Linked DNA regions of Cohnella abietis. The protein of the gene in region 1 interacts with the protein of each later gene in a pairwise test. Links are inferred from orthologs where the notes say so. Each region holds a gene or a part of one and is shown in the gene's direction. Other genes may lie near its edges.

What was found.
Region 2: the proteins of abc-f (region 1) and KCTCHS21_RS23675 interact in binary tests that used the Escherichia coli proteins (3 or more experiments, as listed by UniProt). The link is inferred for Cohnella abietis from one-to-one orthologs.

Annotation. Positions count from the first base shown.
Region 1 is NZ_AP019400.1:1,511,459-1,519,717, reverse strand. Bases 3,039-5,997 are described here. They hold abc-f (ribosomal protection-like ABC-F family protein), read left to right. Parts: upstream 3,039-3,537; coding sequence 3,538-5,457; downstream 5,458-5,997. Other genes in these bases: KCTCHS21_RS06100 (class I SAM-dependent methyltransferase), read right to left, coding at 5,872-5,997; KCTCHS21_RS06110 (5-formyltetrahydrofolate cyclo-ligase), read right to left, coding at 3,039-3,381. Also shown: KCTCHS21_RS06130 (methyl-accepting chemotaxis protein), read right to left, coding at 1-552; twin-arginine translocase subunit TatC, read right to left, coding at 703-1,479; tatA (twin-arginine translocase TatA/TatE family subunit), read right to left, coding at 1,573-1,803; KCTCHS21_RS06115 (MogA/MoaB family molybdenum cofactor biosynthesis protein), read right to left, coding at 2,112-2,600; more of KCTCHS21_RS06110, read right to left, coding at 2,755-3,038; more of KCTCHS21_RS06100, read right to left, coding at 5,998-6,684; KCTCHS21_RS06095 (2-isopropylmalate synthase), read right to left, coding at 6,696-8,259. UniProt on the Escherichia coli protein: Genetic data indicate it may be involved in ribosome assembly or function.
Region 2 is NZ_AP019400.1:5,335,311-5,342,568, forward strand. The notes cover bases 773-4,253. They hold KCTCHS21_RS23675 (2-oxoglutarate dehydrogenase E1 component), read left to right. Parts: upstream 773-1,152; coding sequence 1,153-4,053; downstream 4,054-4,253. Other genes in these bases: KCTCHS21_RS23670 (response regulator), read right to left, coding at 773-786; odhB (2-oxoglutarate dehydrogenase complex dihydrolipoyllysine-residue succinyltransferase), read left to right, coding at 4,059-4,253. In the rest of the region: more of KCTCHS21_RS23670, read right to left, coding at 1-772; more of odhB, read left to right, coding at 4,254-5,306; KCTCHS21_RS31265 (hypothetical protein), read right to left, coding at 5,346-5,519; KCTCHS21_RS23685 (alpha-mannosidase), read right to left, coding at 5,787-7,258. UniProt on the Escherichia coli protein: E1 component of the 2-oxoglutarate dehydrogenase (OGDH) complex which catalyzes the decarboxylation of 2-oxoglutarate, the first step in the conversion of 2-oxoglutarate to succinyl-CoA and CO(2).

The DNA of each region.
Region 1 (8,259 bases):
AGCTACCTGATTCAAACCATCCAGTGTTTCTTGCATCGTTGCAGAAATTTCTTGCGACTGGGCAACCTGTGTCTCTGAGCCGGCCGCAACCTTCTCTACCGCTTTAGACACTTCACTGCTCACACGAGCATTCTCGGTTGCTCCCTGCTGAAGCTGAATAGCAGAAGCTGCTAGCTCAGCCGTGCTATCGCGAAGCTCCTTCATCATCTTCTGCAGGCCGTCAAGCATATGATTCGCCGCGTTAGCGAGATCACCCATCTCATCTGTAGAACGGATATGTATTCTTCTTGTTAAATCACCGCCGGAGGAAGCGATATTTCGCAACGCAGACGTTACCCCACCAATAGACTCGGTCAAATTACGCGTTAGCCACATTAACCCAAAGCCAGCCCCACCCGCCAAAACAACGAAAATAATAATGACTTCGACGAACAAGGCTTTATGATCCGTTAGATCCATGCCTGTTAATAACAATACAAATGCTAAAACCAATAACACGATTAACCCAACATAACCGATCGTAATTTTGCGACCTAAGGTCATATCACGCATGCCTTTGCCCCTCCCTAATTGTCCCTGAACATGTAAGCCCTTACCTGAGACAAGTGTACCATAATTTCGGCATTTGGAATACGAAATTTGACACATTCTGCTTCTTTATGGAAGGTTTTGTTTTTGGGTTCAGTAGGAAAGGACTAGTTCTTATTCTGAATCCTCTAGTTCTCTTTTCTCACGTGCTTTCATTCGTTTGCCGTAAGCTATTCTTGACAAAAGTACGCTTAATTCATAAAGCAGAATCAGTGGAACTGCCACTAATAAATCCGAAACGACATCGGGCGGAGTAATCATTACTCCAATTATGATTAGGACAAACCATGCAACCTTACGAATCCTTTTGAGAAGATCCGGGGTCACAATACCTATCCGACTTAAGAACAGAATGACAAGCGGTAGCTCGAACAGCAAGGAAATAGGAATGAGAATGTTGAACAAAAAGGCGAAGTATTGCGCTACTCCATAGGTTTGTTCTAGTCCCATAGTCTCGGTAATTTTCTCTGTAAACAAATAGGCCATCGGAAAAACGACGAAATAGGAAAACGCAAGTCCGATTAGAAACATGACTAAGGCCCATGGAACATAGCGTAGCGTCGCTCTCTGCTCTTGTTTCCCGAGCGCGGGACGCACAAATGCCCACAATTGGAACATCGTATGGGGAATGGCCAGAATAAAAGAAATGATAATGGCAAATTTCATATATAAGCCAATCGCATCCCAAGGAGAAAACACATTTAGCTTAAGATTTTCCGTAGGGGCTGCAGCAACTAAATAATCAAAGACAGGCTGGGCACCGAATAAGCCTCCGACCAGTCCAAGTACAAATACAATTAAACAGTATATAATTCTTTTACGTAGCTCACCTAAATGCTCCATTATCGGCATCCAGTTTTCATCCTGCCGAGCACTTGAACTATCCTTCATCCTTATTCGCCTCCATGCAACAACAGGGCTGCCCCTTTCGCAAATGATTCATCTGCGATGAGGGACAGCCCCTTTTTGTGTAATGTTCATACCTTATTCAGGCAGACGTCGTTCAGCTTTCGGCTGTGTATCTTCCGATGACACTTCCACGCGGTTTGCTGCTGGACGTTCCTTAGTATCATCCATCAGCTCATTAGCGCCCTTCTTGAACTCACGGAGCGTGCGTCCGAATGCTCTTCCCAATTCAGGTAGCTTGTTCGGTCCGAACAGCAGCAAAGCAACGATTACGAGTAAAATCATACCCGAAGCACCAATTCCTGACATAAATAAACCTCCGTTTCCCAGTTCTAGCGACGGCATAATCTGTCGCAGACCATTTCGATAATATGTTCCTTTATTACGGTATATCCAGCCAAATTTCTCGGCAAAAAACATCGATAGAAATATAAGGTTTCATCGTCGGCAACTACCGGCATTCCGCCCAGTATCAGTATCATATCATACCCTTGTTACAGGAAATAGTCATTATCATTGACAATTATATGTCTAAATCCAGGTAGCATTCTGTTCACTTAACATAGCGGACTAATAAGCATTATTCCTTGCCACGAAAGAAACTAGGAAGCTGTTATCTACTGCTCCCCACGCAATCCTTTTACCTGATCCAATGCTTCTGGTAGAACGTCCATTACCGCCATCAAATGCTCATGAACGCCCTTAGGATCTCCAGGTAAGTTCAGAATCAAGGTACGACCGCGTATCGCACAAATCCCGCGAAAAAGCATTCCCTTACGCGAGCGCTGAATAACGGTAGCCCGCATCGCCTCTGCAATTCCAGGAACAATTCTTTCCGCGATCATTAATGTCGCTTCAGGTGTAACGTCACGGAATGCCAGACCTGTTCCACCAGTCGTCAATATAAGGTCTGCCTGATAATAATCGGCCATTTCTATTAGTGCTGCTCTTATTTCATCTTGATCATCCGGCACAATCCGATAATCAATGATGTCCCCATGAAGCTCTTCCTCAATTAATTCACGTATAACCTGAGCGCTCGTATCTTCGCGTTCCCCTCGCGAGCCTTTATCACTAGCTGTCAATAAAGCGACCTTCCAACGCATGCTCCATCCCCCCGCTCCCATGAATACGAGCTTTATCGTGATCGTATCTTTTAATCAAATGTTAGACCGTTTAAGCATAGTTGTCCACTATACGTAAATGACCTTGCACATTGTAATAAGTCAACCAACTTTCAAGCTATCCGCTATTTCCCCCCTAATTAAACCAAATAACCTGCTCGTTCGTTGCCAATCCATCTAGAGGAAGATCATGCGTCTCCATAGGCAATGGGTCGGCTATGACCTGGTTAGCAAAAGCGAAGCCTATCCACAACGTCTTTGGGTTGCTAAAGCCTAGTCTATCTGCATATAAGCGATCATAATACCCCCCGCCGTAACCCAATCGAGATCCTTCTTTCGTAAAAGCAAGACCAGGTACGAGTACGACATCGAGAGCTTGTGATTGTTCTGCCAGCAAGGTTTGTAGCGGGTCGGGCTCCGGAACCCCCCACTTCCCCGGAATCCAGTTAGTCAGTGCTTCGACCTTACGCAACTCCATTCCTTCTCTGTCTGGCAAAATTCTTGGCGCGAATAGATGGTCTCCCCTTTCCCAGCAGCTTGAGAGCAAAGGGAGCGGAGATGCTTCCGAGCGAAAAGGCGCGTACACGCAAATATTCAAAGAGCGTGAACGCTCTTGGCGAAGTGGGCTCAATAATTCAAGCTCGATTAGACGACATAATCGTAAAGAATAATTATCTCGATCCTCGGGTGATAGCCCGTCCCTTATGGCGGTCATCCGGCGTCGCCACTCCACCTTATCGTAATTACTCTGAGCATTATTCATGAGCGATTGGCCTACCTTTTGAAAATCCGTAGAAAAGTTATTTTCATTTTATCATTTTATGTCTATTTTCGCCAAAGAATAACGACTTGGACTTTTCTTATATGTTTACGGTACACTTGTAGCAAGAATGAATCGAAATTTTCGGAGGGATTCCTCTTGCTATTACAAGCATCCAGCATTACAAAGCATTACGGCGTTACCCCTGTACTAGATGGGGTATCTCTGCAAATCAATGAGCGCGATCGCATTGGTCTTGTAGGTGTCAATGGAGCCGGCAAATCAACCTTCTTACGTATCCTGGCCGGTGAGCTAACCGCTGATACGGGTTCCGTATCCAAGCCGAGAGAGCTTAAGGTCGGTTATTTGGCTCAAAATGGCGGCCTTCAAGGACATCGTACTCTAATGGAAGAAATGAATTCTGCGTTCGGTCCTCTACTGGATCAAGAGCGAGCATTATTAGCGTTGGAAAACCGGGTAGCAGATCCCCAAGAGCTAGAAAATCCAGAACGATACGAAGCTTTGCTAGCTCAGTATGCTGACGTAAGCGAGAAATTCCGGGAAAATGGCGGGTTCGAAATGAAAAACCGCATCCGCAGCATTCTTCACGGAATGGGCTTTGGAGACTTTTCTCCTGATACGGAGGTTTCCTCGCTTAGCGGGGGGCAACGGACGCGTCTTGCGCTTGCCAGACTGCTACTTGTCCAACCTGAGCTGCTATTGCTAGATGAGCCTACCAATCACCTGGATATTGACACCCTTACTTGGTTAGAGCAGTATCTGAGATCTTATGCTGGTGCTATGGTTATCGTCTCCCATGACCGATATTTCCTCGATGCCACCGTTACAGCCATAGTCGAAATCGAGCGTCATGCAGCCACACGATATACTGGCAATTACAGCCGATTCATGGACTTAAAGGCAGCAGCTTATGCACAACAAATCAAGCTATACGATCAGCAGCGCAAGGAAATATCCCGTATGGAGGATTTCGTACAACGAAATATTGTCCGTGCCTCGACGACTCGACGTGCCCAAAGCAGGCGCAATGCGCTGGAGAGAATTGAACGCTTAGAGAAGCCCGGCACTTTAAAGCAAGCGAGCTTTTCCTTTTCTACGGAGCGCCGGAGCGGCAAAGAGGTTCTTAGAGCCATTAATTGTTCTGCTGCTCCTAAGGAAGAGATGGCTCCCTTGTTTCGTAATGTGTCCTTCGAGGTAAAAAGAGGAGAGAGACTCGCTTTGCTTGGACCTAACGGGGTCGGCAAGACGACTTTGCTCCGAGCACTTATCGATAAATTACCGCTACGCACAGGTGTCATTGAATGGGGGGCTGGCGTCTCGCTTGGTTACTACGATCAAGAGCAAAGAGAGCTGAATCCAGCGAATACAGTTTTAGAGGAAGTCTGGAGCGCATTTGCCCAGCATCCTGAAGCAGAAATTCGTACGGTTCTTGGCAATTTCTTATTTAGCGGTGACGATGTTCGCAAGAAGATTAGCTCCTTAAGCGGAGGAGAGAAGGCAAGAGTCGCTTTATCGAAGCTGATGCTGCGCAAAGCGAATGTTCTTCTGCTCGATGAGCCGACGAACCATCTGGATCTGATGAGCCGCGAGGTACTAGAGGGCGCCTTGGATGAATATGACGGCACTCTCATTTTCGTTTCCCATGATCGCTACTTCCTTAACCGAATTGCTGACCGTATTGTTGAATTAGCATCAGATGGGACTGAGCATTTCCTAGGAAATTATGACGAAATGGTTGTTAAAAAGCGAGAAATGAAAGAATGGGAAACGGAATTAAATAACTCTAGCTCACAAGCTGCCCAACCCGCTGTCAGTAACTACGAAGCGGACAAGCAGGCGAAACGTGAGGACAGAGCAAGAATACGTAAACGTGAGCAAGCCGAAGCAGACATTTCTCGACTAGAGAATGAGCTTTCTGCTCTTGAGCTTGAGATGGCTTCCCCAGAGATGGTTACGGATTATATGAAGTTAAGAGAAAAACAAGCCGAAGCGGATAAAACACGTGCTGCTTTAGATGAAGCCTTTCAGACTTGGGAAGCTTTAATGGAAGAATCGTAGAATTACTGGAAAATAAGTTGTTCACACAGTTATACACAGCTTGCGTGCAGGAAGAGTCAGTGGGGAAAGATCTTCTATCCCCAACCACCTCTTGGTACGCAAGCATTTTTTTGTCCTCTATTGCGTAATGGCACAGTTTTCCACCGTTTTATCCACATTATCCACACTTTCCACACAAAAGGGCTGAAAAATTGATCCCACTTTCAATAACCTCCAACCCTATATGTAGCAAGGGTTATTAGCTCTTATCCACATTACACACAGGGGGTGTGGATAACTTTGTCCACATCACTTATTGATCTACAATTGGATAAGTTGGACAACGAAACTAGCTTCAACTTATAAATCGTTACGCCCAAAATCTTAAACAGGCTGCTCAGCAAGTGATTTTCACACTTACGGAACAGCCCGTTCTTATTGCTTTTCCCCTATATACAATAGATGCGACGCTGCCCCGAGAATGTAGGGACTTTCAGACGCCTTCATGACGATTTGCATCACTTGCCCGAATTCTTCTTCGCCTCGCTGTCTCCAATAGTTCCATTGCTCTGTATTCATCGATCCGGCAACGCTCTCTGAGCTTATTAGCTTCACGCTCTTGAGCCCATGAGCCTCCATGAGAGGGTTGATTTCGTCAATGTCGAAATAATAAGCACCCGTGAACCTTCCTTCATCGCTATGATTGAATATTCCCGATGCCAGAAAATCAGCTAGCCCTTGGGAAGTATCGTTCGGCTTCCAAGCCCCGGGAAACATCATGGAAGTTGTGAGATGCTTTAATCTGGACATGAAGGCGACGAATACTGGACCACCTTTCTTCGTAACCCGATGCAATTCACGAATCGCTTTAGAACGATCCTCTTCCGTCTGTAGATGATACATTGGCCCGAGCATTAAGCAAGCATCGAACTGCTCATCCTTGAAGCTGCTCATATCCCTGGCATCGACAACGTGGAATCCATTAAACCGTTCTAGTACTCCAGCTTCCCTCGCCTTAAGCTTCGCCATCTCAACGAGTTTTGGCGTAAGATCAGCAAGGTTGACCTCATACCCAAGCTCAGAAAGAGCAATAGAATACTTCCCAGGTCCCGCGCCGATATCGAGAATCCGCCCCTTAGGGGGAAGGTTTTTCTGGATATGATGGAGGTTAACCATGAACTCAATTGGTTCCCTATCGAGCCTCCCCCATTCATCGAACGAGTCATAGTATTTCAGTATTTGCTCCATAGGATTAACCTCTACTCCCCGGATGCTTCTTTATGGGCTTCGCTTATTTTACGAGCGAGTATTACACCATTAACCGCTGAAACGTAAGCTCTGGCTGCCGCCAAAATAATATCCCGATGAATCGCAGTTCCGATATTTCTTTGGTCTCCGCTTGATACAGTTACAACGGCTTCTCCGAAGGCATCCTCGCCCGTCGACAACGAATGTATCTCCAAATCCTCGAATATAGCGTCGACAGGCATCGCCTCGCGAATGCATTGGATCACTGCTTCAAGCGGTCCTTCACCAGCACCCGTGTAGGTTTGCTCTTTCCCATCGGCTGAGCTATATATGGTGATGGAGGCGATACGGGAACGGCTCGACCCTGCCAACACTTGCAGATCAACCAACGAGTACGGCTGCACGATAGTGTCTGTTGATTCTCCCAACAGCTGCATCATAACGTCGTCTGTAATGATTTTCTGCTCATCAGCCTTCTCCTTGAAACGGTTATAGAAATCCTCCATTTCAGCATCGTTTAATTTAACTCCGAATTCGGAAATTTTATGCTTAATCGCATGTCGTCCTGAATGCTTGCCCAGAATAATCATGCTACGTGGAATACCCATTGCTTCCGGATCCATGATTTCATAGGTATTGCGGTTTTTCAGCAAGCCATCCTGATGGATGCCTGACTCATGCTGGAAGGCATTACGTCCAACAATCGGTTTGTTAAATGCAATTGGAAAATGCATCGTGCGGCTCACCATCCGAGAGGTTTCATATATATGCTCGGTGACAATTCCAGTTTCTACCCCCATCGAATCCCCGCGGGTTTCAATAGCCATAACCAGCTCCTCCAAGGAGCAATTCCCTGCACGCTCGCCAACCCCATTTACACTCACCTCAACCTGAGTGACACCATGGCGGATAGCAGCTAAGCTGTTAGCAACCGCTAAGCCCAAATCATTATGACAATGGGTACTATAGATCACTTTATCTCCGCCGCGCACACCTTCGCGAACCCGTGTGAACAATGGTCCGAATTCCTCTGGCAATGCATATCCCATCGTATCCGGGATGTTAATAATTGTCGCCCCTTCTTCTATAGCCGCCTCAACGACCCTGAACAGGAACTCTTCGCTAGAGCGCGAAGCATCCATCGGTGAAAATTCTATTTGATCTACGAATTGCTTTCCATAAGCGACCATCCCGCGAAGCATCTCGATGACCTCGTCCTGCGTCTTGCGGAGCTGGAAATCCAAATGGATTTGAGAAGCCGATATGAACAGATGTAGACGGCGGCGTGCAGCATCCTGCGTGGCGGCAACAGCCGAATCAATGTCTGCTTTAACGCAACGGGCAAATCCGCATATTTCTACATTTTGCAGCTCGCGTGAAATTTGCTGTATCGCTTGAAACTCCCCAGGACTTGAAATAGCAAAGCCTGGTTCAATAGTATCTACGCCCAGACGCGCTAGCTGGCGTGCGATGACGATTTTCTGCTCAGGCTTCATGGAAGCTCCCGGGGCTTGTTCGCCATCTCTAAGTGTCGTATCGAAAATCTTTATGCGTCGTTTAGCGGAATTGGTTATT
Region 2 (7,258 bases), 3.8 Mb from region 1 along the record:
AGAATTAACCGCACTATGAATTTCCTCTGCAACAAGCATAGCTAATTCCTGAATTTGATCGCTATCCTCACCTGATAGTAGGACGAGCACACGATTTTCCCGATCCCTGAATATAACCGTCCCTGAGTATTTAGCTGTAATTTCTTGCGCAATATTGTATACGGCAAATCGAATAAGGTCCTGGTCGAATAAAGTCGATGGCAAGCTTAGCTCAAATTCGTCCACATCTATAGCTAGCTCGATTAATGAAGGGCCGTTCCATTGAATTTGAAAATAACTGAGTCTCTCCTGCAGTTGCTTAAGGGGCATCGGTACAGATACAAGACGCTCCAAAAAGCGCTCTTTCAGCTGCGGCAGACTTTCCATCAGTTGACGCTTCAGCAGCTCAAGATCTTGGCTCTGCCTTCTTTCGGCATCTAGCTCTGACCCCACTCTACGAATGACCGTCTCAAGCTCAGCCGCTGTAATCGGTTTCAAAATATAGTCTGTGGCTTGCAATTTCAAAGCCTGCTGTGCAAACTCGAAATCATCGTACCCCGTTAGAATAATGACCTTCACAGTCGGATCATTTTCCGCCAACTCACGTGTTAGCTCGATACCATTCATGAACGGCATTCCAATATCAGTTAGGACGACATCAGGTCTCTCACGCTTAATAAATGCAAGAGCTTCCACACCATCCTCACAATCCCCTATACATATAAATCCTAGCTGCTCCCAATCCATCTGTTCCTTGATCGCTTCCCTAACTAATGCTTCATCATCCACGATCAGCAGCTTGTACATGGAATCCCCCTCTTGTCGTTCCTATGCTACCTATATGAAGATCATATATAATAATTGGATGTTAATCCATTATTTAATCGTAAAGAATAGAACATAATAATGAAATGAGAAAATGAACTGAAATAGTCGAAAATTTTATGCTATTGACTTGGAAAATCAATTTCATTCCTTAAGAGTCATTTGGGCTTTAATAGAGCAATCTAATCTTATATGGGGACTATCCACAATGATCTATTAAATAGATCATTCCGATGCTAAATCATCACTATTTTTGAACAAAGAAATACATTAGAATAAAGAAGGGTGCTTCTGGCTTCATAGGAATTGTGCCCGAGTATGACTAACATGAATGCAGAGGGATGCACAATGTCAGATAATAATGAATTGATGCAAGGACAGTGGCAACAATTTTTCGGGCCCAATCTAGGCTACATCCAAGAACAATACGACATTTACTTACAAAATGCGGAAGCTGTTAGTCCGCAATATCGAGAGCTATTTGCTCAGTATGGTGCTCCTCCCCGCGGCGATTCGCCGGTAACGAGACCTCAAACTGCTTCAACGGAGCCTTCGTCAGCTCGCAATGGGTCGACATCCGTGGATACAGTTCTACTTAAGAAAGCGATTGCAGCTGGTCAATTAGCTTGGAATATACGTTCATTCGGTCATCTTGCGGCCGATATTGATCCACTTGATCTCAGCATTAAAGCTAGCTCGAAGATGATTGAGCCAAGCACATACGGACTGACAGAAGACGATTTGTTGAAGCTTCCTCCTGAATGCGTATGGGAAGATGCACCTTATCCGATGAAAACTGCTTTGGAAGCCGTTCAGAAGCTCCGCGAAGTGTATACCGGATCGATTGCTTTCGAATTCGGACACGTTCACGACGAGCACGAACGCAAATGGCTGAATGACCGAGCAGAAGTCGTCATTCCTTCTACAAAGCTCCTTAACTCAGAAAAAGAAACATTACTTAGAAAATTACTCGAGGCTGAACAGTTCGAGGATTTTCTGCAGCGTACATTTGTAGGTCAGAAGCGTTTTTCCGCAGAAGGTGTAGAAGCGCTTATTCCACTTACAGATGAAATCGTGCATGAGCTCACAAATGACGGCGCTCGTCATATTGTCATGGGTATGGCTCACCGCGGACGCTTGAATGTGCTCGCCCACGTTCTGGGCAAGCCTTACGGCAACATTTTCTCGGAGTTCCAAAACTCCGCTAACAAAAAAATTCTACCGTCTGAAGGCTCTCTCAGCATTAACTACGGTTGGACTGGCGACGTTAAATACCATTTAGGTGCTAATCGTTCCATCCACTCTGGCGAAACGGCTGAAACTCGGATCACACTTGCTAATAACCCAAGCCATCTTGAATATGTAAACCCTGTCGTTGGCGGCTTTGCACGTGCAGCACAGGAAGATAGAAGCAAGCCAGGATATCCGGTTCAGAATTTGGATCTAGCTGCTTCCATCATCATACACGGAGATGCAGCCTTCTCAGGAGAAGGTATTGTTGCCGAAACGCTCAACTTCAACAATCTAAAGGGCTACACTAGCGGTGGAACCATTCATATTATCGCTAACAACCGAATCGGCTTTACAACGGAAAGCCATGATTCCCGTTCAACTCATTATGCCAGCGACTTAGCTAAAGGCTTCGAAATCCCGATTGTTCACGTTAATGCTGACGATCCAGAAGCCTGCTTGGCTGCTGCTCGGATGGCTAGTGAGTATCGTACGCTATTCAAGAAGGATTTCTTAGTCGACCTTATTGGGTATCGTCGATATGGTCATAATGAAACTGATGATCCAGAAACGACTCAGCCTCTTATTTATAAGAAGGTTAAGTCTCATAAGACTGTTAGTCAGCTTTATGCGGACAAATTGGTTCGTGAAGGCTTCCTGTCTGCCGAAGGTGCAGAACAGATTAAGCGCGACGTACAGAATAAGCTGAAGACGGCTTATGATGAGGTCAAAGGACAGGATCACAAAAATCCTATTCAACAAACGCAGCCTAAGCCTTACAATCTTGAAGCTTCTAAGTCGGTTACTGCTGTCTCAATCGATAAGCTTCGCGATATCAATAAAGGGCTGCTTAGCTGGCCAAAATCCTTCAGCGTTTATGGGAAGCTTCAACGCATTCTTGAGCGCCGGTCGGACGCATTGAATGAGGGTGAGAAGGTTGATTGGGGACATGCTGAAACGCTTGCGTTTGCTTCCATCCTTGCAGACGGAAGACCACTTAGATTAAGCGGTCAAGACGTCGAGCGTGCAACCTTCGCTCATCGGAACCTTGTACTCCATGATTCCGTAACTGGCGATACCTTCTGCCCGCTTCACAGCCTGCCAGAAGCAAAGGCTTCCTTCGCCATCCATAATAGCCCGCTATCAGAAGCTGGTGTTCTTGGCTTGGAATATGGCTACAATGTATATGCACCGGAAACAATGGTTATTTGGGAAGCTCAATACGGAGACTTCGTGAATGCCGCTCAGGTTCTAATTGATCAATTCATATCTGCAGGTCAATCAAAATGGACACAGCGCTCTGGTTTGGTTATGCTGCTTCCACACGGCTATGAAGGTCAAGGACCGGAGCATTCCAGTGCTAGAATGGAACGCTTCCTGCAATTATCAGGTGAAGGAAACTGGACTGTCGCTTACTTATCGAGTGCGGCGCAATATTTCCACTTACTCCGCCGTCAAGCAGCTGAGATCAATACAGACGCTGCTCGTCCGCTTATTGTTATGGCGCCTAAGAGTATGATTCGTAATCCTTATGTTGCGTCCTCCGCGTCTCTGCTTAGCGAAGGCACATTCCAGACGGTTGTGGAACAATCCGGACTTGGAGAGCACCCTGCTCGTATCGAACGACTCGTCCTATGTACGGGTAAAGTTTCTGTTGATCTGGCAGAAGAGCTCGATAAATCAGCCGATGTTAACCGGGATTGGTTGCATATCGTCCGTGTTGAACAGCTCTATCCGTTCCCACGTCAAGAAATTCAAGCAATTATTGACCGTTTCCCGAACCTTACCGAAGTGGTATGGGTTCAAGAGGAGCCTAAAAATATGGGCGCTTGGAGCTATATAGAGCCACGCATCCGCGATCTTATTGGATCAAAATCGGTTACAGTTAGCTACAACGGTCGTCCGAAGCGCTCAAGCCCGGCGAGCGGATACCAGCAGATCCATGTTTTCGAGCAACAATTTATTATTAATCAAGCATTAGTTCAGAAAAAGAAAACGGCTATTAAAACCGGGAGGTAACAGCAATGCATGACATAATAGTACCAGCAATGGGTGAATCCATTACGGAAGGAACGATTTCCAAGTGGATCGTCAAAGTAGGAGATTCCGTTCAACAAGGCGACCTCTTGCTAGAGCTGGAAACAGACAAAGTAAACTTGGAAATTAGCGCCGATCAGGATGGTGTTATTGCAGCTATTCTCATGAATGAAGGGGATACTGTTAAAATCGGAGAATCTGTTGGTAAAATTGGTGCGGCTGGTCAAGCAGTTGCAGCTCCTACGGCTCCAGCAGCAGTAGCTGCGGCTCCAGCTCCACAGGAAAGCACTCCAGCTCCTGTAAAAGCTGCTGCTCCTGCCGTCAGCGTGGATAACAGCTCTACTCTTGCTACTCCTGCTGCTAGAAAGCTTGCTCGTGAGAAGGGAATCGATCTCAGCACACTTACAACGCGCGACCCAATTGGACGTGTTCATTCTAGCGATGTTGCATCTGCAGGTGCTGCTGCAAGCGTGCCTGCGCAACAAGCTGCACCTAAAGCGGCTGCGGCGGACAAACCGACTACAAACTCGAACAAGCCGGAAGAGCGCAAGCGTATGTCTCGCCGTCGCTTAACGATTGCGAAACGCCTAGTTGAAGCGCAACAAACTGCTGCGATGCTCACGACTTTCAATGAAGTTGATATGTCAGCTATTCTCGAAATTCGTAAACGTCGTAAAGATTCCTTCAAAGAGAAGCATGAAGTTGGATTAGGCTTTATGTCCTTCTTCACGAAAGCTGTCGTTGGCGCATTGAAGGCATTCCCTCATCTGAATGCAGAAATTAACGGTGAGGACATCATCGTTAAGAAATATTACGATATCGGTATTGCCGTCTCCGCTAAAGAAGGATTAGTTGTTCCTGTCTTGCGCGAGGCAGACCGTCTCGGATTTGCTGAAATTGAGCGTACTATCGGTCAATTGGCTGGCAAAGCTCGTAATAACACGTTAGAATTGTCCGAGCTTCAAGGCGGAACATTCACGATTACTAATGGCGGTGTATTCGGCTCCTTGCTATCCACGCCTATCTTGAATGCACCTCAAGTCGGAATTCTAGGTATGCACAAGATCCAGCTTCGTCCGATCGCTATCGACGCGACACGCATGGAGAACCGCCCAATGATGTACATTGCATTGTCCTATGATCACAGAATTGTTGATGGTGCAGAGGCTGTACAATTCCTTGTCAAAATCAAGGATATGCTCGAAGATCCGGAAACATTGCTGCTCGAAGGCTAATAGAATAGTTGCTTTGACGTTCAAACGAAAGGTGTTGGTTCAGGAGGTTACTCCTGCGCCAACACCTTTTGTTTTTGATCCAACTGTTGCTTGCTTAAGCAGATTATGCTCAAGCGCAAGCCAACCATAATCCATTGGCAGATAAAGTTGGTCCAAGGTATATTGAATGTAAAAAGAAACCTCATCTCTTAAATGGTTGCTCGCCAATTCCATTTTGACTAAAGAGAGGTTTCTTTGTATTTGTACTTTCAGTAATCGATAAGAAAAGAGGGGAAGTATCTCCTGTAGGAGCGAAGCGTTTGTCTTTGAGATCGTGAAATCTCCTTGTTATCTTTTACCCATTCAGATTTCACGATCTCAACCAACAACCGGAAGGAGATACTTCCCCGCAAAAACTATAATCGATAGACATAGCGAGAGGCTGCCCTATAAGTTATCTTACGGGACAGCCACTCTTGTTTTGGATCAATTATAAGTTAATTATTCAAGCTCAATTCGATAAGTCTTTATTTCATAAGGCATGACCATGGCCCGAACGGTAGCACCGAGAGTGATTTCCCCAATAGGACGCTCTAACAGATCGCATTCCTGCCAGCTTGCAATTTTCAATCCACTCGTGAGCTCTATATGACCACGGGCACCTGCAAATTCATGATAACGGACAATGATAGCTTCGCTATCCTCCGCTTTCTTAACGGCATCAATGAGAAGGTTATCCGCAGATAATTGAAATAAAGACGCTTCAACCTGAATAGGACTGTCCTTCCGAACACTAATCGGATTATTGAGGCACCAAGCTTCTTGGACAGTAGCACCTTCATACCAAGAGTGCTCATGAGGATAGAGAGAATAGGTGAACTCATGTTTTCCTTTGTCCGCAGAGCTATCTGGATATAGCCCCGATTTCAGAAGCGACAGCCTCATGAGATTCCCCTTAATGTCGTAGCCGTATTTGCAATCATTAAGCAAGCTAACGCCATAGCCCTGCTCCGATAGATCCGCCCATTGATGTCCGACCGTTTCAAAGCGTGCATAATCCCAACTCGTATTCCAATGCGTCGGGCGTTTAACATTGCCGAACTGAATGTCATAAGTCGCTTCCGTCGACTTAATGTCGACCGCAAAGGCAGACTTGAGTAATTGCTGCGTCTCTTGCCAATCTACACGAGTAGCAAAATCAATCCGGCGAGAGTGCGCGTATATGATTAAATCTTGTTCAATCGTGGAATCCATATAGCCCCACTCAAACCTAACCACCGCTCTTAAAGCTCCGAGCTCAATGACACTCACTTTACGCAATTCGGATATTTCCCGCATTTTCTCCTTATAGAAAATATCAATGTCCCAAGCATCAGAATACAATGGCTTGTCCTCGAATACTTGAAAAACATTTCCCCGAGCTCCCTTGAGGAGAACCTCGCGCTCTGTAGAACGGTCAAATATTCGAATCAGTTGCCCCTGCTCGTTCCATTCCAACTCATAGAATGGCGTCACAATTCCGGATTCAGTGCTTGCAAATGGGACCAACCTTTCTGCCTCAGAAGGCGTGTCCTCCCATTGAATCTTCGAATATCCGAGTGAAGGAATAGCCTCGGCATAAATCAGCCAACCACTCTCCGTCCATTGCGCTTCAAGCAAGCGCCCTTGTCCATCCTTCCAAGTCCCTGTGGAATGCGAGTTCACACTTAATGGTACTGCAGCAAGATCACTCCGTGTCCATGATGCCCCATTATAAACAGCTAAAGCATTTCTTTCATTAGAAGAATGAAAATTGGCTTCCGCTTGATTTGTAGCTTGAAGAATAAGGTTCTCGGCTTCTGCGTATTCCACCCTGCAATCGTCATACACTTCTTGGATGGATGAGCCAGGTAGAATATCATGGAACTGATTTCGCAGAACAATTTTCCAAGCTTCATGGAGCGTACCTGCCGGATAGTTCGACCAATCTCTCT